One region of the Oceanobacillus longus genome, then DNA from elsewhere that is predicted to be linked to it. Evidence: riboswitches for the same ligand, from Rfam matches in the RefSeq annotation. Region 1 holds a riboswitch; each other region holds the start of a gene.
The links. Region 1 has a riboswitch for S-adenosylmethionine ahead of metK (methionine adenosyltransferase). Riboswitches for the same ligand answer to the same signal wherever they lie in the genome.

Region 1 (8,119 bases):
AAGTTAATCGCATAATCCCTTGAATCCTGTGCATACACGTAAATGGATGTCTCAGATCCGACCAATGCAATATCAGCCCCACCTGAAAGAAGTGCAGTCATCGTCGTATCGCCGCCCCATGTAGTTTGCAGCTCAACGTCAAGGCCTTCCTCTTCAAAAAATCCCTTCTCAAGCGCTACATACTGTGGTGCATAAAAGAGAGAACGCGTAACCTCTGCTAAACTTATTTTTGTTGTTTCCGCAGCATTACAAGCCGAAAGGAAAATGAGGAAAAAACCTGACAAAACAGCAATGAATCTAATTTTCTTCATACAATTCTTTCCCTTCAAAATATGTGATGGTTTATCAACACATTTTATGCGATATGAGAAAAATGTGTGAATGCCCAGATGAAGAAGAGTGGTATACAGTGTATCGAACGCTACATACAAAACCAAATACCGCACCCAACTCAGCTCTCAAATACTATTAAAAAGTAAAGGACTTTTCGCATGGATTGTTGTTAACTGCTCCGTAGTCGAGATAAAATGCGAACTAGAATAGGGAACTTCGGCGATCGCTCTGGGAAATACACTGCGCTTTTCGCGGGCGGCTGGTGAGCCTCTTCATGCTGAAGCATTTCAGAGTCTCACCTATGCCTTTCCTCCCGCAGAAGTCTCCGTGTATTTCCCAGAGCTAGTATAGTGTCCAATAAAAAATTTAAAAGCACTTTAATGAGTAGTTAATGAATTCGCTCTATTAAGGCAGTTGATTGGAGCGGAGGACAGTTGACTCCTGCGGGAACAAATGTTTTCGATGGGGCGAGTAATCGCAGTCCCAGCACGTGTCCGAAGACTCCGCAGAGTGGTTATCTCGAGGAGGCTGAGGCCGTGCCCGCGGAAAGCAACTGTGCGCAGCGGAAATCAACTAGCAGTTACGTCGTAGTTTATAGAAACTGCGAAGGTTAAAAAAGCAACAAAGTTTACGAAAAGAGCCAAAGTAAAAAAGCCGGCCTCCATCGGGAGACCGGCAACTAGCATAAAAGCTGACCAAGACTTTCACTCCTATATATAATCCTTTTGGGATGAGGAAACAACGTTTTAACCTTTATACAAAGGACCTGCTTGCTTGATTTTGTCACTTGCCAACGTGAATTTTTCAAAGTTCTTTTGGAATTTAAGGGCAAGTGATTCAGCAGCTTTTTGATAGGCAGCTTTGTCGTCCCATGTATTCTTAGGGATAAGAACTTCATCAGGAACACCGGGTACATGCATTGGAATTTCTAATCCAAAGATGCCATCGGTTACTGTTTCAACAGAGTTCAATTCACCTTCCAATGCAGAATGGATCATTGCACGAGTGTAGGAAAGCTTCATACGATTTCCTTTACCATAAGAGCCACCAGTCCAACCAGTGTTAACCAAAAAGACGCTGGATTCATACATATCGATCTTTTCCCCAAGCATTTCTGCGTATTTTGATGGAGCTAAAGGGAGGAATGGAGAGCCGAAGCAAGCAGAGAATGTGGCCTGCGGTTCTGTTACGCCACGTTCGGTACCAGCTAGTTTGCTCGTGTAACCACTAAGAAAATGATACATCGCCTGTTCCTTCGTTAATCTGCTAATCGGTGGCAATGTACCCGAAGCATCGGCTGTCAGGAAAATGATTGTATTCGGATGCCCTGCAACACTTGGTATAACGATATTATCAATATTTTCAAGCGGGTATGCTGCGCGCGTATTTTCAGTTAGAGATATATCATCATAATCTGGAATACGTGATTCCGAATCCAAAATCACGTTTTCAAGTACAGAACCATAGCGAATGGCATTAAAAATTTGCGGTTCCTTTTCTTCAGAGAGATTGATACATTTTGCATAACAGCCGCCTTCAATATTAAACACGCCATTTGGACTCCAACCATGTTCATCATCACCAATTAAACGACGATAAGGATCTGCCGACAATGTTGTTTTTCCAGTACCGGATAGACCGAAGAATAATGCGACATCACCTTCAGCACCGACATTTGCAGAACAATGCATGGATAGCACATTACGTTGTGGGAGTAAGTAGTTCATGATAGAGAAGATTGATTTTTTGATTTCTCCCGCATATTCCGTACCCCCAATTAATACGATGCGTTTCTTGAAGGAAATCAATATGAAAGCTTCTGAATTCGTACCATCTATCGCTGGATCTGCTTTAAAGTCAGGAGCAGAAACAACAGTAAAATCAGCTTGATGATTATCTAGTTCTTCTTCTGTCGGTGGTATAAATAACTGTCTTGAAAATAGATTGTGCCATGCGTATTCACTGATTACCTGAATCGGTAAACGGTATTTCTCATCGGCTCCTGCAAAACCTTTAAACTGATAAATTTCCTCTTTCCCATTTAAATAGTCAATCACTTTTCTGTACAAAAGATCAAATACTTCTTCACGAATAGGTTGGTTTACTTTTCCCCAGTCAATAAAATCCTTAGAAACTTCATCGTTCACAATAAATTTATCCTTTGGTGAACGGCCAGTATATGTTCCAGTTGAAGCACAAACTGCACCAGTTGAAGTCAAACTTCCTTCATTACGGCTTAAGATCTTCTCAACTAATTGTGACACCGATAAGTTTTGGTGAATATTTTGATGGGTGTAAAGCTCTTTTAGTAATGACTTTTCCACAGTTTTCATATTGAATTCTCCTGCCTTTTTAAAGGTTTTGTATGTTATAATGAAATAACTTTTCAGATTATTTATCTTAATATGGTTATTAGTATAACACATTTAAATTAATAGTCCATACTAATTAAATAAGAATTTATGAAATTTATGTGATTCCGCTTACATCGTTAAAACAGTTGACAGTTTACCATTGTTTCGGTAATCTAATTTTGAACGGATACTCTCTTATTCAGAGTTGGTGGAGGGACAGACCCGATGAAGCCCAGCAACCATCACTACGGTGAAAAGGTGCTAACCTGATGCAAGGATTTTTCCTTGAACAATAAGAGCGAAAGGCCAGCTTGTAGTCCCTTTCCTCATGCATTGTAGGAAAGGCTTTTTTTGTTTTTAAGGATAGTAAAATTATTTTTAATGAAAACATATTTAACTGGTCATATAAAAATTGTTTTACCTTTTGAAGGTACTTTGAATAATATAGAAGAGAAAATTGATATCGAGTTCCGTAACACATAACAAAGGAGAGTTTAGCCATATGGCTGCAAATCGTCGTTTATTTACATCAGAATCCGTAACAGAGGGACATCCGGATAAAATGGCAGACCAAATATCCGATGCAGTTCTGGATGAAATTTTAAAGAAAGATCCAAATGCAAGGGTAGCATGTGAAACTACTGTTACAACTGGTCTCGTATTAGTAGCAGGTGAAATTTCCACAAGCACCTATGTAGATATTCCAGCGATTGTTCGAGAAACAGTCAAAGGAATTGGCTATACACGTGCAAAATATGGCTTTGACTATGAAACATGTGCCGTACTTACTGCAATTGATGAACAATCTGCGGATATTGCTGGTGGAGTTGATACTGCACTGGAAGCACGTCAAGGAAAAATGAGTGAAGATGAGATTGATGCAATTGGTGCAGGAGACCAAGGATTAATGTTCGGTTTTGCCTGTGACGAAACAGAAGAATACATGCCTTTACCTATTTCACTGGCACATAAACTATCCAAACGTTTGGCAGATGTCCGAAAAGAAAATGTATTGGATTATTTACGTCCAGATGGAAAAACACAGGTAACTATAGAGTATGATGAAAATGATCAACCGGTTCGAGTTGATACAATTGTTATTTCTACACAACATCACCAGGATACAACTACGGAACAAATTGAAAAAGATATGATAGAACATGTTATTCGTGAAGTTGTTCCTGCTGCCTTACTTGATGAATCTACGAAGTACTTTATTAATCCGACTGGCCGCTTCGTTATCGGTGGACCACAAGGAGATGTCGGCTTAACGGGCCGTAAGATTATTGTTGACACATATGGCGGGTATGCACGCCATGGTGGGGGAGCATTCAGTGGGAAAGACGCTACAAAAGTAGACCGTTCTGCTGCATATGCTGCACGTTATGTTGCTAAAAATATTGTAGCTGCTGGCCTTGCAAAGTCATGTGAAGTTCAATTGGCGTACGCGATCGGTGTAGCAGAACCTGTGTCCATTGCAATTAACACATTTGGTACAGGAAAGGTTAGCGAGGAAGTTCTTGTAGATGCAGTCCGTAAATTATTCGATTTGCGACCAGCAGGAATTATCCGTATGCTTGACTTGCGTAAACCAATATACAAAGAAACTGCTGCTTATGGACATTTTGGCAGAACTGATATCTTATTCCCATGGGAGAAAACAGACAAAATTGATGAATTAGTAGCAATGACGAAATAAAACGTATGATAGAAAGCCACACAACCCTGTAAAGGCTGTGTGGCTTTTTGGCAAGTAAACATTCGCCAAAACAGTAGTTATTTATTCGAATAAAGTTTGGTAGTATAGAAGTAAGGGAGGGTAGGGTATGTATTATTATGATAATGGCGATCATTTAATATTGAAAATAGTTATCCTAACAGGGACTCTTTCACTAATCCTTTTCATTTTTAATTGGATCATGAGGAAATTATTGAATGTTGAACGTCAGAAATGGTTCTCTAATCATTATGTTAATGATACACATAAAAAGTATGATAAAAGAATACGAGTAATTTCTGTTATCGCTTATTTGATTGCTATGTTTTACCTGATTGCTGACTCTTCGAATTTTGGTATGGAAACTTCCTGGTATTTATTCGTAGTTGGTATGGTCATTATGGCAGTACAAGAATTAATACGGGCTTATATGGAATGGAAATATCTAAAAGATAAAAATAATTATCTGTTTACACTAATTCAGTTGATATTTATCATTGCTACTGTAGTAGTCGTATTCAGATCTGATTTCTTTGGGATGTTTAATTTGTAGTTAGGTTTTCATTTGTAAGCTATATTCGAAATGGGGGTGTGCTTTTAATCCTTGTAGTTGATATAAAATGCAACCATAACTTTATCTATTCTTCATATAATAACAACAGGAAACAAACACGATAGTGCCTGTTCCCAACTGTGTTTTATTGCTCTTATAGTTGTGCCTTAAATTTGAATAAATGTCTTTATTAATCTAAGATTTTTTCATCACTTCGGTATTCTAAGATATCCCCAGGCTGACAATCTAACGCCTTACAAATTGACTCTAAAGTAGATAATCGAACCGCTTTAGCCTTTCCATTTTTCAATATAGAAAGATTGGCCATTGTTATTCCAACCCTCTCCGAAAGCTCTGTAACACTCATTTTCCTTTTAGCCAACATCACATCAATATTGATTATTATTGCCATTGTTTTCACCTCAGATGATTAAGTCATTTTCCGATTTTATATCAATTGCTTCTTTTAAAAGTCTTTGAAGAACAGCAGCAAATACTGCAATCACCAATGATGCAAAAGCAGGAACCATTCCTACTATGATCAGACCTGGTGCATTGTCAAGCTCTGCTACGAGAAAGACAAAGGGCAATATTACCACATACAAGCCACAGATTGTCATTGCACACAATTTGATTTTTTTTAGAGCTTTAACCGACAATGGAGAGAAAGCCTGGTTTTTGTCAATATAGCTTAATAGTTTAAAAGCCTGATACAATGCAAAGAAAAAAGGGATTACGGATACATATATACCTATTAAAATTGGATATAGGATAAGCGAATAATCTGGATTTACTGGATTATTAACTAACCAAGGCAACCCAAATAGGCATAAAGCAAGAACTGGAATTCCAATAAGAATTACAGCCAATTTTAAAAAGAGTGTTGATCCACGTTTCATAAAAAGCACCTCATTTAATTATTATAAAATTGATTTTAACAGGTGTTTTATTGTTTTGCAATAAATTTTTATTGAGTATAGTAATGTTTATGTTGTTTTTTCTTTTTAGACAAGATAAAAGCATTCCTCCTATAAAGAAATGCTGATAGATTTAAAACTATAAATTATATAAATAGCTCAACTTAAAGCCCCATATTTGTATGCTCTCTATAATATTTCCCTTTTTCCACGTATGATTTTCTAACACGTTCCATTTCAGCATAATCTTCTTCGGTCAGTTCCCTTACAACCTTGGCTGGCCTACCCATTACCATGGTGTTTGGCGGGATTTTTTTACCTGGTGGGACGAGACTTCCAGCTCCGACGAATGCATTTTCGCCAACTTCTGCTCCATCCAAAATAATCGACCCCATTCCGACCAATGCATTTTTACGGATGATGGCTGAGTGGAGGGTAACCTGGTGGCCAACCGTTACATCGTCTTCCACAATAAGCGGGTTATTAGGACTTTGATGTAGCATGGATAGATCTTGAATACTAACCCTTTTGCCTATACGGGTAGGTGCAACATCTCCACGAATCACAGTTTTGAACCAGATGCTTGATTCTTCGCCAATTTCGACGTCTCCATTAATCACCGCATCTTTTGCGATAAAAGCAGTATCATGAATTTTTGGATATATATGATGATAGTGGTCAATCATGATTATTCCCCCTGTTTTCATTTGTATTTTTCAATTCATTTTGGTGATATAATTAGTATAGCAAATATGATGGAATAATGTATGGAATGGAGGGAACCATGTGAATCGGGCACCAGGCAACGCTATTTCACTACTAAGGTCCAGTTTTCAGAAAATTTTTCCGATGGTGGATGAGGAAATCAATTATTGGAGAAATCGGGCGGAACAGATTCCCAATAAGGAATTGAGGTCACAGGCAATTGCGAGTATTGATTCCAAAAAGTTTCATTGTCAGGGTGGGGGTGTGTATGCACTCCTTGCGGGCGAGAATGCGAAAACAGCGATTCGCTTCATTGTTGCCTATCAGACAATCAGTGACTATCTTGATAATCTTTGTGATCGCAGTACATCTCTTGATCCTCATGATTTCCGACTATTGCATCTGGCAATGAAAGACGCTCTGACCCCTGACAATAAGGAGTTGAAGAACTATTACCGTCTACGTGAAAATCAGAATGACGGGGGATACTTAACAGAGCTCGTAGGAACATGTCAACAAATTCTTGAAGAACTGGATGGTTATACAACGATTATCGATCAGGTCTGGCAATTGGAGGAAATGTATGCTGATTTACAGGTACATAAGCATGTAACCGTTGAGGAGAGAATACCCCGTTTAACAAGTTGGTACGAGGAAAACAAAGAGAAGGTATCCGAATTACCATGGTATGAATACGCTGCAGCAGCGGGTTCGACAATAGGAATCTATTGTCTTGTATCCTATACATTAGGTGGTAAAATGGATAGCAACATATCACAGATTATATATAATGGATATTTTCCATTCATGCAAGGCTTACATATCATGCTTGATTATTATATTGATCAGCAAGAAGACATGGAAGAGGGAGATCTGAATTTCTGTAATTTTTATTCCGATGATCATGAAATGAAGGAACGTCTCATCTACTTTATCAAGCAGTCTAACAAACATGTTAAACAACTTCCAGACAGGAGATTTCATGAATTGATCGTTCAGGGCCTTGTTGGACTCTATTTAGCTGATGAAAAATTGGAGCAGGTAAGAGGTTCAGAAGAGATGTGCAAGGCGCTACTGAAGGCGAGTGGAACGACTGCAAAATTTATTAATTTCACCATTAAATTTTATCATAAAATGGAAAATTCCTGAGGAGGGAACGAACATGTATGAGTTAAAAACAAAAGAAACAGACCGTAGTGTAATAGAATTTATCGAAAATGTGGATAATCCCAAAAAGCGGGAGGATGCCTACAAACTTCTGGATATCTTTACGGAAACAACGGGTTTTGAAGCAAAGATGTGGGGACCAAGTATTATAGGATTCGGTTCGTATCATTATAAATATGAAACAGGTCATGAGGGCGATGCACCGTTAGTTGGCTTTTCGCCGCGTAAAGCAAAACATAGTCTCTACTTTGCTACTGGGGATGATAGAAGAGGAGAACTGTTGAAGGATTTTGGGAAGCATACGACAGGAAAAGCTTGTGTCTATATCAATAAAGTAGCAGATATAGAAATAGACGTTTTAAAAGCATTAATC
Region 2 (8,119 bases), on a different contig from region 1:
GGCATCGAATGGGGATAGCACACCACCAATATCCTTTTGTGTTGTGCGTGCAACTAAATCGATAAATGATTCTTTCCCTACCGCCAAACCAGCAATAACGTCCCCGTGTCCTCCGATATATTTCGTTGCACTATGAATAACGACATCACAACCGAGGTCTAGTGGGCGTTGTAAATATGGGGTAGAAAACGTATTATCAACGACTACAGGTATATGATATTCTCTTGCAACTTCAGCTACCATCTGTAAATCGATGAGCCTCATTGTCGGATTGATTGGTGTCTCCACATAAATGACAACAGTTTCAGGTTTTATGGCCGCTCGGAGTTCAGCTTTTGTTTTCATATCCGTGTAATTCGTAATGATATTGTATTTTTCTTCCATCATCGTCAATAGTCCAAATGTGCAACCGTACAATCCAGAAGAACAGACAATGTGATCATTTGCCTTGGTCAATGCAATTAAGACAGCTGAGACTGCCGCCATGCCTGACCCAAAAGCAAGACCTTTTTCACCGTTTTCCAATGCTGCCATCCGATCTTCAAGGACACGAACAGTCGGGTTACCAAGTCGGGAGTAAATATACCCCTCTTCTTCACCAGCGAAGCGACGTTCTCCTTGTTCTGCATTTTCAAAAGTGTAAGTAGAAGTTTGAAAAATTGGTGGAGTGAGACTTCCAAGCATATTTTTTGAATCATAGCCCTGATGGATGACAGCAGTTTCAAAATGGTCCTGTTTCTTTTTCATGAAATGACTCCCTTCACATACATTTACAATTTATAATCTTTACTACTATCATAAAGGAAATCGCACTTACTTGAAAGCGTTTTCTTCAATGGTTTCCAAGCCCATTTATTGCTTTATTCATTTTTTCAATCTACTATTATCATAGTCTCATTTGAAAAGGAGTAAAAAGATGGATAGTCGTCAGACAAAGCTAGGGATTCTATATACATTCAGTGCATATCTCCTATGGGGTTTTCTTACAATGTACTGGAAACAGCTCGAATATGTTCCTGCTGGCCAAATTCTAGCGTATCGCATTGTATGGTCATGTGCTTTTATGCTTCTGCTTGTTATTTCATTAGGAAAATGGCGGCCATTCATTCGCGAATGCCATGCAATTATTAAGGATAGAAAAAAGTTATTTGGTATTACTGCAGCTTCTATCGTCATCAGTTTGAATTGGTTTTTATTTATTTGGGCAGTTGTCAGTGGCCATGTACTACAGGCAAGTCTGGGCTATTATATTAATCCTTTAATCAGTATTTTACTTGGGATAATAATCTTAAAGGAGTCCGTCTCAAAAGGACAGGTCATTTCTTTTATCCTTGCTGCAGCTGGTGTGCTTTACCTTACTTTCAGCTATGGTGTTTTCCCATGGGTATCTCTGCTGCTGGCCACATCGTTCGCATTGTATGGCTTGTTGAAAAAAACGGTTGATATTGGTGCTTTATATGGTTTAACGATTGAAACAATGATTGTTGCTCCAGTTGCCCTTATTTATTTATGGGTAATTCCAGTAAATTCCTTTACGATTCAGCCATTTATTACCGCTACAAATCTATATTTAATTGGAGCTGGAATCGCAACAGCTGTTCCTTTATTACTCTTTTCAAGTGGAGCCAAACAGATCCCTTTAGCAATGGTAGGTTTCCTGCAGTACATCACACCAACCATGATGCTTATTTTAGGTGTATTTCTTTACAATGAAACGTTCACCACGGCCCATTTAATTACATTTATCCTTATATGGACTGCATTGTTCATCTATATGTTCTCTGTCTACAAAAGACCAAAGAGACAGACCAAATCGGAATAGCTTGTATAGGTTCCAACAGTTAACTGGGGTAAACTAGAATATCTTTAATAACCACTTTGGTAACCTTGGTAAAAAAAGGATGTTTTCGTACTGTTTATAGCCGTTTAATCATCACAGAGTTGAGATAAACTAAGAACTAGAATAGGGAACTTCGGCGATCGCTCTGGGAAATACACTGCGCTTTTCGCGGGCGGCTGGTGAGCCTCTTCATGCTGACGCATTTCAGAGTCTCACCTATGCCTTCCTCCCGCAGAAGTCTCCGTGTATTTCCCATAGCTAGTTAGAAGGTTGCTGACAATTACTTCTTGCGAATAGCTGAAATAGCATCACATTATACAGCTTCACCAGTCCGGGTGAGCGGCGGGCGGTGACTCCTGCGGCAATAGCACGTGTCCGAAGACCCCGGAGAGTGGGTTTCTCGAGGAGGCTGAGGCCGTGCCCGCGGAAAGCATCCGCCCAGAGCGATCACGGACGGCAGCAGAAGTACTTATCTCCCAGGATAAACCTAGGTTACGTCGCAATTTATAGAAAAGGTAATTAAAGTAATCGTAAATAGCTTTGGCGTATAAATATATCCAACCCTCCTAATCTACCAAGACTTATATGTCCATTTCACTCTGCGAAAGTTGAGTTAAATATTAATTTTTCAGAAACCTTATTGACAATTATTCGAAAACATTATATACTCACACTAATATAATAAAGCAATCTCTTATTGAGAGTGGTGGAGGGAATAGGCCCTGCGAAACCCGGCAACCATAGAGCAGACTCGTCTGTTGTTAAAGGTGCTAAATCCTACAGATCATCGATTGATCTGGAAGATAAGAGGAGGACTGATTCGTACATACGCCCTCTTCTTAGGAAGAGGGCTTTTTGCTTATCCTCTTCCTCCAGATATGAAGAAAACTAATTAAATGGGAGGAATTACTTATGACAAAATTTCATGTTCAAAATTCAGAAACCGTATTACTTCACGGAGGCCAGCAGCCAGATCCAACAACAGGTTCACGGGCAGTTCCAATCTATCAAACTACTTCTTATGTATTCCGGGACACAGAACACGCACAAAATTTGTTTGGATTAGCTGAGCCGGGAAATATTTATTCAAGAATAATGAATCCGACAGTGGATGCATTTGAACAACGAGTAGCTCAACTCGAAGACGGCATAGGGGCTGTAGCTACTTCATCAGGGATGGCCGCAATTACCCTGGCAATCTTGAATATTGCAGGCTCTGGTGATGAAATTATTGCAGATAGTAATCTATATGGCGGTACATACAATCTATTTGCTACGACACTTCCTCGTTATGGAATAAACGTCAAATTTGTTGATGGAACCAATCCAGATGAAATTGAAGCAGCAATAACTGATAAAACAAAAGCTGTTTTTGGAGAAATTATAACGAATCCAAGTCTTTATGTATTTGATGTAGAAAAGGTTGCCGATATTGCCCATGCACACGGAATTCCTTTAATTATCGATAATACCTTTGCCACACCATATATTGCAAAACCAATTACGTGGGGCGCTGATATTGTTGTTCATTCTGCAACAAAGTGGATTGGAGGACATGGGACAACGATTGGTGGCATTGTGGTAGACGGCGGAAGATTCAATTGGGATAACGGACGTTTCCCGGGATTCACAGAGCCTGATGAGAGCTACAATGGATTGAAATACAAAGATCTTGGCCCAGCTGCTTTTATTACAAAATTACGTGTTCAATTATTACGTGATATTGGAGCTTGCCTAAGTCCACAAAACGCATTTCTACTTTTACAAGGTCTCGAAACACTTCACTTGCGTATTGAAAGACACACAGAAAATGCACAAAAGGTTGCACAATATTTACAGAAGCATCCTGCTGTGGAATGGATTAGTTTCCCTGGACTGGCAGAACATCCTTCTCATAAGCTTGCCCAGAAATATTTCAAACTCGGCTATGGTTCCATTATAACTTTCGGTATTAAAGGTGGTCGTGATGCCGGCAGAAAGTTGATTGACAGTGTAAAGCTATGGTCACATGTTGCCAATGTTGGAGATGCAAAATCATTAATTATTCACCCTGCCTCAACAACACATCAACAATTAAGTGCTGAGGAATTGAAAAAAAGCGGTGTGACGGAAGAACTTGTTCGTCTATCCATTGGACTCGAAGCTGTTGAGGACATACTTGCAGATTTGGATCAGGCAATCGGCAATGCAACGGGACAAACAGGTTTAACAAACGTGTCAGAAGAAGCAGAGGCAATCAAATGGCTCCTTTCATCACCATTTGACCGTAGTAACGGATTACGTCCAAAGGTAATTGCAAGCATCGATATTGATCATGCTTCCAGACTCACTTTGGAAAAACAAGGATTCAAGGTTATCCAGATTGGAGAAGGTTCGGAGGAAGCGTACGAGAAATTAACAGCGTACCCGTCCCCCATTGATGCATTATGGGTAAACAGCAAGGAACTCCCTTCCACTATTATTGAGCAACTAATTAATAAAGAAGGGAAAATTATCTTTGCCGAGCATACAAACAATCAGGAATTATTAGAACATGCCGAAGCTGCGGGAATAATCCTTATTAAAGGTAAAAATCCTGCTGAAGAAGCTCTTGCCATCCGTAGTAATTCATTGAGGGAGACGATAAACGTTTGATGAAAACTGGTTTACAAATCCATAACTTAGGGAATGTTCTTTAATACCATAACAAAAATCGCCTTCTTCAATGAAGGTGATTTTTTTAGTTCAAAAGTTTAACTTCTTATTTTATTGATAACACTATTAAAAGGATGTTTATAAAGGTAATATAAGAGTTGGAAAACCTATCGAAAATTGAAAACTTTCATAGATTGGTATTTGCTTCAATAGGGTATATGATTAGAATAGATTTAGATGGACAAATAGACATTCCTTTACATAAAATATAACAGCTAACTGCTTAGGTGTGATGACATGAAGAAAAAAAGTATATTTATTATTTTAGTAATCGTAATTATTAGTAGTACGGCAATTATTTATTTTATGAATCAAACAGATTCGAAAACCTCCGAGCCTTTTATGAAATCCGAGGAAGCGGAAAAAGAGTCACAATTGGAAGAACAGATAGAATTCGAAGAAGAAGAGGAAACGAATGAGGCTGAATCGGAAGAAACAGAACAACGGACATTTCCACAGATTATAGCTGAAACAGTACAAAGCACAGTGGACTTCTTTACAAACCAGGAGACTCATATTGTCGCTATTGGCGATTCCCTTACACAAGGTGTTGGTGACGAAACAGAACAAAACGGGTACGTAGGGATTTTGGATCGGACGATAAATGGCAACAAGCAAATTGCTCAAATTGATAACTTCGGAAAGCGTGGAAACCGGACAGATCACCTATTAATGCGTTTAGAAGATGAGGAAATTGCGAGTTCTATTAAGGATGCCGATATCGTATTGATTACCATTGGTGCCAATGATATTATGCAAGTAGCTAAAGAAAACTTCACCAATCTGGTAATGGAGGATTTTGTTTTTGAACTGGATAATTACGAGAAAAGACTCCGTGAAATATTTGAAGAAATTCGCAGACTGAACCCGGATACTAAAATCTACCTGCTTGGGTTTTATAACCCATTTAAACAATATTTTCAGGATATAAAAGAACTGGATTTAATCGTCGAAACTTGGAACACTACCGGAAATAATGTTGTGAGCGACTATGAAAATACAACTTTTATACCTACGGAAGATTTATTTACAGATACGGATACAGACCCAGAGACAACTCTATTTGCTGATGATAATTTCCACCCGAACTATGAAGGATATTATCGGATTGCCAAACGGGTACTTGAATATATTACGATTAGATAAGGATGAACGCTATGAAAGAAAGAATACAGCGTTTGAAGATGAAGAATAAATGGAAAAAGCTTTTTTATAGCTTACTTGCCTTTAATATATTTATCATTATACTGTTGCTTTCACTCATTTTTTGGCCTGTATCAGAAAACGAAATACCAGTTACGGAAGAACAAATGGAACAGGATAGTTCTGAATTTGTTATACGGACATCGAAACAAAATTTGAACAGTCTAGTCAATGCCTATATTGAAAAGTTACTGGGAGATACAAGACATCATTACAGAATCTCCTTGGAAGATGATGTACATCTGATTGGTGAGCTTCCTGTATTTTCAACAACTGTTCCGCTATCCGTTCATTTTGAACCCTTAGTCCAGGAGAATGGGGACCTGATTTTACAACAACGATCCATATCCGTAGGGCTACTTGAGCTCCCAAATCAAAAAATCATGGAATATATGGATAAATATCTTCCTATGCCTGAATGGGTTACCGTTAATCCAAAAGAACAGGAAATATATGTTGCCGTTACAGATATGGATATTCAAAGTAACTTTCAAGTTGCCGTTCAAACAATTGATTTAGAGGCCAACAATCTTGCCTTTAAATTAAAAATCCCTTATGAAACATTAGGGATCGAAATGCTAAGAGATTAATTAGAAGGAGCTGCATGAAAAAATGCATCTCCTTCTCTGTATACTATTCATATACTTCCATCATCTTTTGAATTTGACGTTTCATCCGTTCTTTCAGATGTTCAGGCTCAAGCACTTTTGCCTTATTCCCCCAGGTCAAAATCCAATTAATTAATCCATCCGATAGCTTTGCCTTTGTTTTTAAAACGAAATAATTTTCATCGAGCTCTTTCATATCTGCTTCTTGTCCAAAACGATCGAGCACTACATTCACAAGATCTTTATGAAATCGAATTTTGATCCATATTTCCTCTCCTGCAAACATATGGAAGCTTTGATTGACATAGTCTTGTAGATTAAAATTTTTACGGACAAATTTAGTTTCATTTATTTTAATATGACGTATTCGATCAAGGCGATAATGTCGCATTTGATCATTTTGTTGAAAACGGCCGATCAGATAATAGTAATCATTTTGCCAAATTAACGCATAGGGTTCCACGAAGTATTGATCACCATCTCTGTTGTATTCAAATTCCTTATGTATGTTGTATTTCCCATATTGATAGGTAAGCACCCTCTTCTCCGATATAGCTCTATGTACAAAATCAATATTGAGTTTTACCATCTCATAATCCATACTCGATGTTTGACTGAATAGGATAGGTTCCGGCAATGTATTTGCTATTCGTTTGCTTGTCAGCTTTTTCACTTTATCAATCAAATTATTCTTTTCCTTTTCTGTAATAAAGCGCGCCGATAATACCGCATCAATAATTAATCGTAACTCGTATGTTTCAAACAAACGTGCCTGGTGACTATATAGAATCTTCCCAAACTTTCCTGTATTGCGTACTATTTCGAAATCTGTCTCATCCAGTATTTCCAGGTCCCGTTTGATTGTCCGTTTGTCAAAACTCGTATCTGTCATCTCCAACTGCAAACGTTCAATCATTTCCTGAATTCCCAATTCATTCTGTTCATCGGTTTTTTCAAATAACAACTTTCTTAAATTTAATAACCGATAATTACTCTCACGTTCCATAACCTCATCTCCTAATAAATAGCTTAACAGATTTACGCATCCTTAATAAAGGCTCTTGCATAAGTGTTTTTCTTTTTAATCGTCTCAGTTGAGGTAAACTTTGAAGTAACTTATCTCGCCGTCCGGGATCGCTCTGGGCGGATGCGCATCCTTAGGGCACGGCCTCAGGCCCGAAGAGAAAACCACTCTTCAGGTCTTCGGACACGTCTGTTCTAAGCAGGAGTCACCGCCCGCCGCTCACCCGGACTGGTGAAGCTGTAGGAGGTTATTTTATCTATTAGCAAGTGTAGTCATAGTCAGCAACCTTCCAGCTCTGGGAAATATACGAAGACTCCAGCGGGAGGAAAGGCATAGGTGAGACTCTGAAATGCGTTAGCATGAAGAGGCTCACCAGCCGCCCGCGGAAAGCGAAGTATATTTCCCAGAGCTGTCGCCGAAGCTTCTGCATACTATAGAAAAATCAGCAGTTACTTCGGAGTTAATAGATTTTATGAAATAACAACATCTCTTTCCGGCGGGACGAGGAGTGTGCAGTGCCTATCTTCTAAAAAAAAGCTTAATAAATGAAAAAAGAACCATTTACAGAGTATATGGTTCTTACTTTATGACCAAGCGCTTAAATCGATTGGATAATAGAAAAATAAATGATTGCTTTGGCAAAGTCTCTTCGATAGTAATTTCTCGTTGATCTTGATAGTCTTCAAGTACTCCTTGATACACCAATTGCATACCAGGGTAATTGCGAATATCTGTAGGAGTAATAAAACA
Region 3 (8,119 bases), on a different contig from region 1:
GGTTTTGAAGCTCATTTTCTTTTAAATTATCCTGTTTTACTTTATCCAACAGCTTCATCTGCTGATTCACTGTTAAAAAAGGTACTAAATTAGATGCCTGAAGAACAAATCCGATCTCTTTCAGTCGAATGGAAGAGCGTTTCTTTTCATTTAAACGTGTTAAGTCATTTCCGTTAACTTTTACTTCTCCGTGGCTTGGGGTCTGTAATCCCCCCGCAATGGTAAGAAAGGTACTTTTACCAGAACCTGATGGACCGATTACAGCGATCAATTCACCTTGCTCGGCAATGAAATTCGTTTTTTTCAACGCTTCCACTTTTGTACGGCCAGAGCCAAAAATTTTATTTGCTTCTTTCATTTCAAGAACTGCCATGTATTAACCTCCTATTGCTTCTAATGGGTCTATTTTCACAATCGTTTGTATAGAGAATAATGCACCTAAAATAGATACAATAATTAATACAAATCCGTAAATCAGCATATCCACAAAATTGAATGCAACCGGAACAGCTGCAGGTAGGAAATATCCTGTTATCAATGTGAGGATAAAACCAATCATTATCCCAGAAAATGATAATAGGAAAGTTTGTGCAATAACCGATTTTGCCAAGTAACCATTCGATATCCCTTGGGCCTTCATTACTCCAAAAATACTAATCTTTTGAATGGTCAATACATACAAGAAAATCGCTAGAATGACAGCTGAAATAACAAATAGAAAATAAATCATAAATGTTAATGTAAGATTTTGCTCCGAGTAACCTGGAAGATTTTCAATAAATGTCTCCGTTTCTATGACCTGTAAATCATTTTCAATAGAGACTTCTTTCAAATTATCGACCCGTACAACGATTCCGTTAATCTGATTTTCGCTATTTTCAGCTGCTTCACCATAACGAACCTTTTGTACGGTAGGCAAATCCGTATACAGCACTGGGGCAGCATTAAATTTTGCATTATCCGTAAATCCGGTGATGATCAATGTCTCCTCAGAGGAAGAAAGGTCTAGCTCATCTCCAATTTCAAATCCTTCTTCTTTCATGGAGTCATCCGCAATAACTTCTCCCTCATTTTGAAAAGCTTCTCCCTCTATTATAGTAGGCATAATGAATTCATCATCATTAATTCCAAATATAGATACATTTGCTTTTGTGTCACCAACACTTGCGATGGCATTCAATTGACTTAATAACGCATAATCATCTGCGCCACCACCATCAAAGTCTTCCACTGTCATACTGGACTGTGGTAGGCTTATATCTGATTCCTCTGTCAATATAATTCCATCAGCTTCCCACTTATCTACTGCTTCTCTATTTAAGTTTTCAAGACCTGATGCCAAGCCCGATAGAAAGAAAACTAGATAGGATACGAGCATCAATACTCCAACAATTAATGTGAATCTAAGTTTATTATTCTTCATTTCATTCCAAGCAAGAAACATTTATCCACTTCCTCTTTGTTTGATATTCATTCATTTATTAACCTTCGCCAATAAAATTAAGTACAAACCGTTTCTTATTAATTTCACTATGTGATCGGTAAGTTACTAAATAAAAAAGATTCTGCAAGGTGTTGAAAACCCTTTACAGATTCTCTATTTTCTATTTACTTCTGTCATTATCTGCGACCAATTGTCGTAAGAACTATCTATATTCCATTGGCGATCTCCAATTTTGACTCCTCCTACCCCTAACCCTCCTACAATAAACTTTAATTCAGGAATGTTCACAGAAAGGAAATCTATATATTTCTGAATGATCATTTCATTTTTCTTGCGGGATGTTGAGATCGCTATAATATCAATATCATTTTCCTTTATTAACCCTTCAAGTCCTTCCAATGGTGTATCAGCACCAATATATGTCACTGGATACCCTTTTTCATTTAAGAATAAAGTAAACAGTAGAAGGCCGATTTGGTGTTGCTCACCTTGCGGGCAGATCGCCATCACTTTTGGAAGGGTTGATGTAGTTTCGAATATACGAAAGAAATTCATAAAGCGCTGTAGCACAAGATTGGTTATCATATGTTCTTGTGCAACGTGAATCTCGCCATCTTCCCACGCTTTCCCTACCTTATACATTAACGGTACAATAATGGAATGAAAAACTGTCCGGTAGTGGAATTGAGAAAAACATAGATCAAGTAAAACATGGCATTTTGCTGAATCGAGACGGAGAACCGCTTGATACAATTCCTCTATCTGCGCTTGATAATTTCCTTCTTCCGACACAGACGGAGAAGAAACAGGAATTTGCTCCTCTTTTAAGGAATGCAGCTGTTTAACAGCCTGACTTACTTTCATTCCATTATCCTGAACCTGCTCTTTTACCCATTTTAAATCGGTTATATTTTCTTCTGTGTACTCACGATGCCCGGAGGCTGTTCGTTCCGGTGTAATTGCATTATAGCGTGTTTCCCAAGAACGAATTGTAACTGTAGGCATGTCCAATATTTTTGAAACTGCTTTGATGTTATACATTTCAATACCCCGTTTATAATAACTATATAATAACTATACAAAAAATATACATTAATCATTCATTAAAATCAAGAATGGGTAAAATTAGTTAATCCGCTTTCGATACGTTACGACGGAAAACAAAATAGCGCATAAAGAAAAAGCTCGCCGTTGAAGAAAGAAACATTGCAGCACCTTTGGCAATGTTATTTTGTACAAAAATCGGTATGGAGAAAAATCCTAGTAAAGCGACACCGCCAATAAACACAAGATTACTGATTCCGAGACTGACAATTGCCTGTATACAAAAAAAGATTAATTCTTTCTTGTTTTTACTCGCTTTCTTCCTGAATGTCAGATTGGCATTGAAGAGATAACTATTCGTTACAGCTAACGTATAAGCGATTGTATTAAATAATAGAAGAATTTCATTATTATCTGTATACCAAAAGAACAGCAGCAAGTTCAAAGTACCGATATCAATGAGGGCATTCATTACTCCTATTGCACTGAATTGCGCGACTTGAAATGTCGTCTCTTTCTTGTTAGATTTCCGTATCATTTATGATTACACCCAATTCTTTTTTAAATTTGTAATTCAACTGTTCACACCAATAAAATAAGTTCGAACAGTTGGCCGGGTTAAATTTAGAATGTCTCTAATAATCCTTTCTAACTTTGATAAAAACAAGGCTGTTTTCGTACTGTTTATAGCCTCTTAATCATCGCAGAGTTGAGATAAACTGCGAAGTAACCTTTATCTTTATTAGATCCTATCCACAAAGCGAAGTATATTTCCCAAAGCGGTCGCCGAAGTTTCTGCATACTGATAGAAAACCAGCAGTTACTTCAGAGTTTATGTAACATGCGATGATAAAAATAGAGAAATTAAGCATATAGATGTATCCAGACTGTTCAGCGCTACTTGTTCATCCAAAGATAACTTGAGAAGTGTAGCTCCAGTTCTCCTAATTATACAAAGGCTTATTTATCCATTTCACTCTGCGAAAGTTGAGTTTGTAATTTTTTGCTTATTTTATCATCGTCTTGTTTATTCCACTATAAAACAGCCAAAAATGCAATTCCCGTAATTTAATTTATTGGAAAATCATTTATTCATAAAAAATGATTGACTTTTAAAAAGATTAATATTACGATGTAGAAACAACTTTATAACATAACTCTTATTGAGAGTGGTGGAGGGACTGGCCCGATGAAACCCGGCAACCTTTCTGGGGATTTTTTCCCGATAAAGGTGCTAATTCCTGCAAAATACATCTGTATTTTGGTAAATAAGAGGGGACTGCTATTATAAAACGCAAATGCCTCTCTTACCCGAGTGGCATTTTTTAGTTTCCCTAACATCAAAGGAGTGATACACATGTCAATTGCTACGGTGAAAGGATCACCGGGTCATTATCGAATTGGGGAACATGTTCTAAACGAACTGAACAGTCTTCTTTCTGAACTGAATGTTAGAAAGGTACATATTGTTACAGGCGAAAAATCATGGGAGGCAGCAAAGTCTTATCTGCCAGACGAATTTCACACGATCGATCCAAATCATATCACTTTCATCAAGGGGCATTGCACCATACAAAAAACAAAAGACCTGGCAGAAAAGTATGATCAGGAACATGTAGAAGCAGTAATTGGAATCGGTGGTGGCACTGCACTCGATATTGCAAAAGCTTCTGCTGCCCGAGCTGGTGTGAAATCCATATTAATTCCAACGATTGCAGCGACCTGTGCCGCATGGACACCATTGAGTGTTTTTTACCATGAAGATGGGAAGCATTCACATTATACAGAATTTCCTGTAGCAAATACACTCGTACTCGTTGAACCAGCGATTATTGCCAAAGCGCCGCTTAAATATTTAAAAGCAGGTATCGGCGACACACTAGCTAAGTATTACGAGGCGGATGCTCTTGTAAATTCCTTTTATAAAGGTGTGGAACTGCCGATTTGGCTGCAAGTCTCCCAATTTACTGCTAAAATTTGTCGTGATATTCTTTTAAAGGATGGAAAAGCAGCATTAGATTCCGTCAAAGAGGAACAAGTAAACGACGAACTGATCCGTGTTATCGAAACCATCATTCTGACAGGTGGTATGGTTGGTGGGTTTGGCGGCAAGGCTGGGAGAATAGCTGGTGCACATTCCATTCATAATGGATTAACCGAGGCAGATGAAGTGAAACGTTTCCTTCATGGTGAAATCGTTTCCTATGGAATTCTCATTCAACTGGCTTTAGAAGGAAAAGAGAATGATTTGAAAAAATTGCTAAATTATTATGATGAATGGGGATTCCCGGTAAATTTGAAAAGTTTAACCATCGATGCTGAAGACAAAGAACTTTTAAAACGAATTACCAAAAAAGTATTACTGCCAGAGGAATCCATTCATTTCATGGACATTGAAATTACAGAAGATACTGTCTTAGCAGCATTCCATACCGTAGAAAAGCTAACCTATCAAAAAGCATATTAACAGAAAGAGGGATAATGATGAAAAAGGGACTATTTTTAGGATTTGTTGTTTTACTTATAGGATTATTGGCAGCATGTGGTGGGTCGGATGAAGCAGAGGGCCTGCTAGAGGATGATAAACTAACTGTTGGTGTAACCGCAGGACCGCATGAAGAGATACTTGAGAAAGTTGCAGAACTAGCTTCAGAAGATGGAATAACCATTGAACCTGTTGTATTCAGTGACTATGTTATGCCGAATGTAGCATTATCTGAAGGTGAAATTGATATGAATAGCTTCCAGACAGAACCATTTTTTGATCATATGAACGAAGAACGTGGTCTAGAACTAATTAAAGTAGCCGATACAGTAACTTTTCCAATGGGAATGTATTCAGAAAAAGTAACAGACCTTAAAGAATTGGAAGATGGTGCAAGTATTGGACTTCCAAATGACCCGACGAATGGTGGACGTGCACTCTTACTTTTCGAACAAGCTGGTTTAATTACAATTGAAGAAGGCTTAGGTGTAAATGCTAGCATCAATGACATTGCAGAGAATCCAAATAACTTTGAATTTATTGAACTTGATCCTGCTCAAATACCTAGACAACTTGGGGAAGTTGATGCAGCTGCAATTAATTCAAACTTTGCACTCGAAGCAGGACTTGTTCCAGGAGAAGACTCTATCTTTATCGAACAGGATTCTCAATTTGTAAACTTGATTGCTGTCCGCGAAGAAAGTAAAGATGATGAAGTTGTTCAGCAATTTATCGATCTCTACCAAAGTGATGAAGTAAAGCAGTTTATTGACGAAAACTTCGAAGGTTCCGTCGTACCTGGATGGTAAGAATAAAAGCATAAATACCAATTGAATCATGAAAATGAAAAAAGTGCGGATCTACTATGATCCACACTTTTTTCATTTTTTATCTGTAATATACTCATTCGGTGCTTCGCCATTCTCAGAGTTATGGTTTTTATACTGACTTTTTCGGCCATTACGTTGCTCACCGGAGTTTTCATTTTCTTTAAACTGGTTGTCGTGCTTCTTCTCTTTATTGCTCATTTACGAATGCCTCCTCCTACCTTACTATCCCTAGTTTTGTCGAAGTGAGGTGTTTTATTCATGTTGAGCATTAAAGAATTACTTGCCTGTCTCTGCAAAAAGTTTAATTCGATCTCCTATTTCATCGCGTACGCGTTGGAAAACTTTCCAAACTTCTTCTTCCGTTCCCTCTGCTTTTGCCGGATCATCAAATCCCCAATGTTCTCGTTTCACTTGAGGAGGCGTCATTGGACAACGGTCTGCCGCATCTCCACAGAGAGTAACAGCCAAGGTAGCATGATCTAAAAATTCCGTGTCGATTTTCTCTGATTTTTGATTCGATATATCCACCCCGACTTCATTCATCGCTTTAACCGCATTAGGGTTTAAACCGTGTGCTTCAATTCCAGCACTTCTAACGGACCACTCATCACCAAGGTACTTTTTTGCCCAACCTTCTGCCATTTGGCTTCTGCACGAATTGCCAGTACATAAAAAATAGATTGTTTTTTCACTCATTCTGTAACCTCCATTAAAAAATTAGTAATGTTAAGTACAGCCCAATTAATGTAATAAATAAAATTGGTACCGTTAAAATAATTCCTGTTTTAAAATATGTCCCCCATGAAATTTTAACTCCCTTTTTCGATAGAACATGGAGCCATAATAACGTTGCAAGTGAACCAATCGGTGTTATTTTTGGTCCTAAATTGGAGCCGATAACATTAGCATATACTAATGCTTCCCGAATAACTCCGGTTGTATCTGTTTCAGCTATTGCGATCGCATCGATCATCACAGTAGGCATATTATTCATTACCGATGAAAGGATAGCTGCAATGAATCCCATCGACACAGTAGCAACGAATAAACCTTGTTCAGCTGCAGTCTGAATAATGCCCGCCAGTATATCCGTCAATCCGGCATTACGCAGTCCGAAAACAACAACATACATTCCAATGGAGAAAAATACAATGTTCCACGGTGCACCTTTAATAACAGCCTTCGTATCCACTGCCTTGCTTTTTCTTGCCATCAGAATGAAAAATATTGCTATGACTCCCGCTACAATCGATACAGGTACCTGGATAAACTCACTGGCAAAGTAACCAATTACCAGTAGCCCAAGTACATACCATGATAATCGGAACATTTTATGGTCTTTAATTGCTTCTTCCGGGTCTTTTAATTTGGATACGTCATAATTTTTAGGAATACTTTTTCTAAAATAAAGCAATAACACTAGAATCGTTGCAGCTAATGAAAACAGGTTAGGTATGATCATACGGGATGCATACTCCACAAACCCGATATCAAAGAAGTCTGCAGATACGATATTTACAAGGTTACTTACTACAAAAGGTAGTGACGTCGTATCCGCGATAAATCCACTTGCCATAATAAATGGGAAAATCATTTTTTCACTGAAGTTTAAATTACGAACCATGGCGAGAACAATAGGTGTTAGTATTAACGCCGCTCCGTCATTTGCAAATAATGCAGCAACAACAGCACCTAATAAGCTAATGTAAACAAACATCTTGATTCCATTTCCCTGCGCAATGCGCGCCATATGTAGAGAAGCCCACTCAAAAAGTCCAATTTCATCTAAGATTAATGAAATCAGAATGATGGCAACAAATGCCAACGTAGCATTCCATACAATACCCGTCACTTCTGCTACATCACCAAAGTCAACTACGCCAACAATCAGAGCAAGTACTGCTCCCCCAACCGCAGACCAGCCGATGGACAATCCTTTTGGTTGCCAAATTACTAAAATTAATGTTGCTAAAAATATTAATACTGCTAATACTGACAAAATAATACCCCCAATTAACAACAGGTTATACGATTTCCCTGTTCTTCCAATTCCTTTATTTTATCCTCCTGATTAGGAAGCTGGTTTAGAATTTGTTCAATAAATGGATAGTATTCATTACTTTTATTAATCGAATAAAAGATCCATTGTCCTTTACGCTCTTCCAAAACAAGTCCTAAATCTCTCAATTTCCTTAGATGCTGACTTATCGATGGTTGACTCGTCTTAAATATCTCAACAAATTCACATACACAACAAGCTTGATTTTGAAGGATCTTCAGCATCGTTAATCTTGTTTTATCCCCTAATAATTTTAA

Region 2: linked by a shared signal. The riboswitch ahead of ACFOUV_RS06525 (PLP-dependent aspartate aminotransferase family protein) and the one ahead of metK (methionine adenosyltransferase) in region 1 are both predicted to bind S-adenosylmethionine.
Region 3: linked by a shared signal. The riboswitch ahead of ACFOUV_RS06030 (iron-containing alcohol dehydrogenase family protein) and the one ahead of metK (methionine adenosyltransferase) in region 1 are both predicted to bind S-adenosylmethionine.

What each region holds. Positions count from the first base shown of each region.
Region 1 is NZ_JBHSAO010000006.1:9,491-17,609, reverse strand. Features, by position in the region: gene ACFOUV_RS07735 (ABC transporter substrate-binding protein) at 1-311, opposite strand, end outside; gene pckA (phosphoenolpyruvate carboxykinase (ATP)) at 1,080-2,666, opposite strand; SAM riboswitch class I at 2,880-2,986, shown strand; gene metK (methionine adenosyltransferase) at 3,190-4,386, shown strand; gene ACFOUV_RS07720 (DUF4181 domain-containing protein) at 4,514-4,957, shown strand; gene ACFOUV_RS07715 (helix-turn-helix domain-containing protein) at 5,148-5,369, opposite strand; gene ACFOUV_RS07710 (DUF2975 domain-containing protein) at 5,380-5,856, opposite strand; gene ACFOUV_RS07705 (gamma carbonic anhydrase) at 6,039-6,560, opposite strand; gene ACFOUV_RS07700 (tetraprenyl-beta-curcumene synthase family protein) at 6,661-7,728, shown strand; gene ACFOUV_RS07695 (DUF1801 domain-containing protein) at 7,742-8,119, shown strand, end outside.
Region 2 is NZ_JBHSAO010000003.1:129,667-137,785, reverse strand. Features, by position in the region: gene megL (methionine gamma-lyase) at 1-747, opposite strand, end outside; gene rarD (EamA family transporter RarD) at 917-1,822, shown strand; SAM riboswitch class I at 2,532-2,650, shown strand; gene ACFOUV_RS06525 (PLP-dependent aspartate aminotransferase family protein) at 2,753-4,474, shown strand; gene ACFOUV_RS06520 (SGNH/GDSL hydrolase family protein) at 4,772-5,680, shown strand; gene ACFOUV_RS06515 (YpmS family protein) at 5,692-6,327, shown strand; gene ACFOUV_RS06510 (helix-turn-helix transcriptional regulator) at 6,371-7,351, opposite strand; gene ACFOUV_RS06505 (hypothetical protein) at 7,949-8,119, opposite strand, start outside.
Region 3 is NZ_JBHSAO010000003.1:12,730-20,848, reverse strand. Features, by position in the region: gene ACFOUV_RS06050 (ABC transporter ATP-binding protein) at 1-373, opposite strand, end outside; gene ACFOUV_RS06045 (ABC transporter permease) at 377-1,444, opposite strand; gene ACFOUV_RS06040 (MerR family transcriptional regulator) at 1,598-2,485, opposite strand; gene ACFOUV_RS06035 (GtrA family protein) at 2,574-3,026, opposite strand; SAM riboswitch class I at 3,646-3,763, shown strand; gene ACFOUV_RS06030 (iron-containing alcohol dehydrogenase family protein) at 3,846-4,955, shown strand; gene ACFOUV_RS06025 (MetQ/NlpA family ABC transporter substrate-binding protein) at 4,973-5,782, shown strand; gene ACFOUV_RS06020 (hypothetical protein) at 5,855-6,001, opposite strand; gene arsC (arsenate reductase (thioredoxin)) at 6,080-6,499, opposite strand; gene ACFOUV_RS06010 (arsenic transporter) at 6,513-7,802, opposite strand; gene ACFOUV_RS06005 (ArsR/SmtB family transcription factor) at 7,817-8,119, opposite strand, start outside.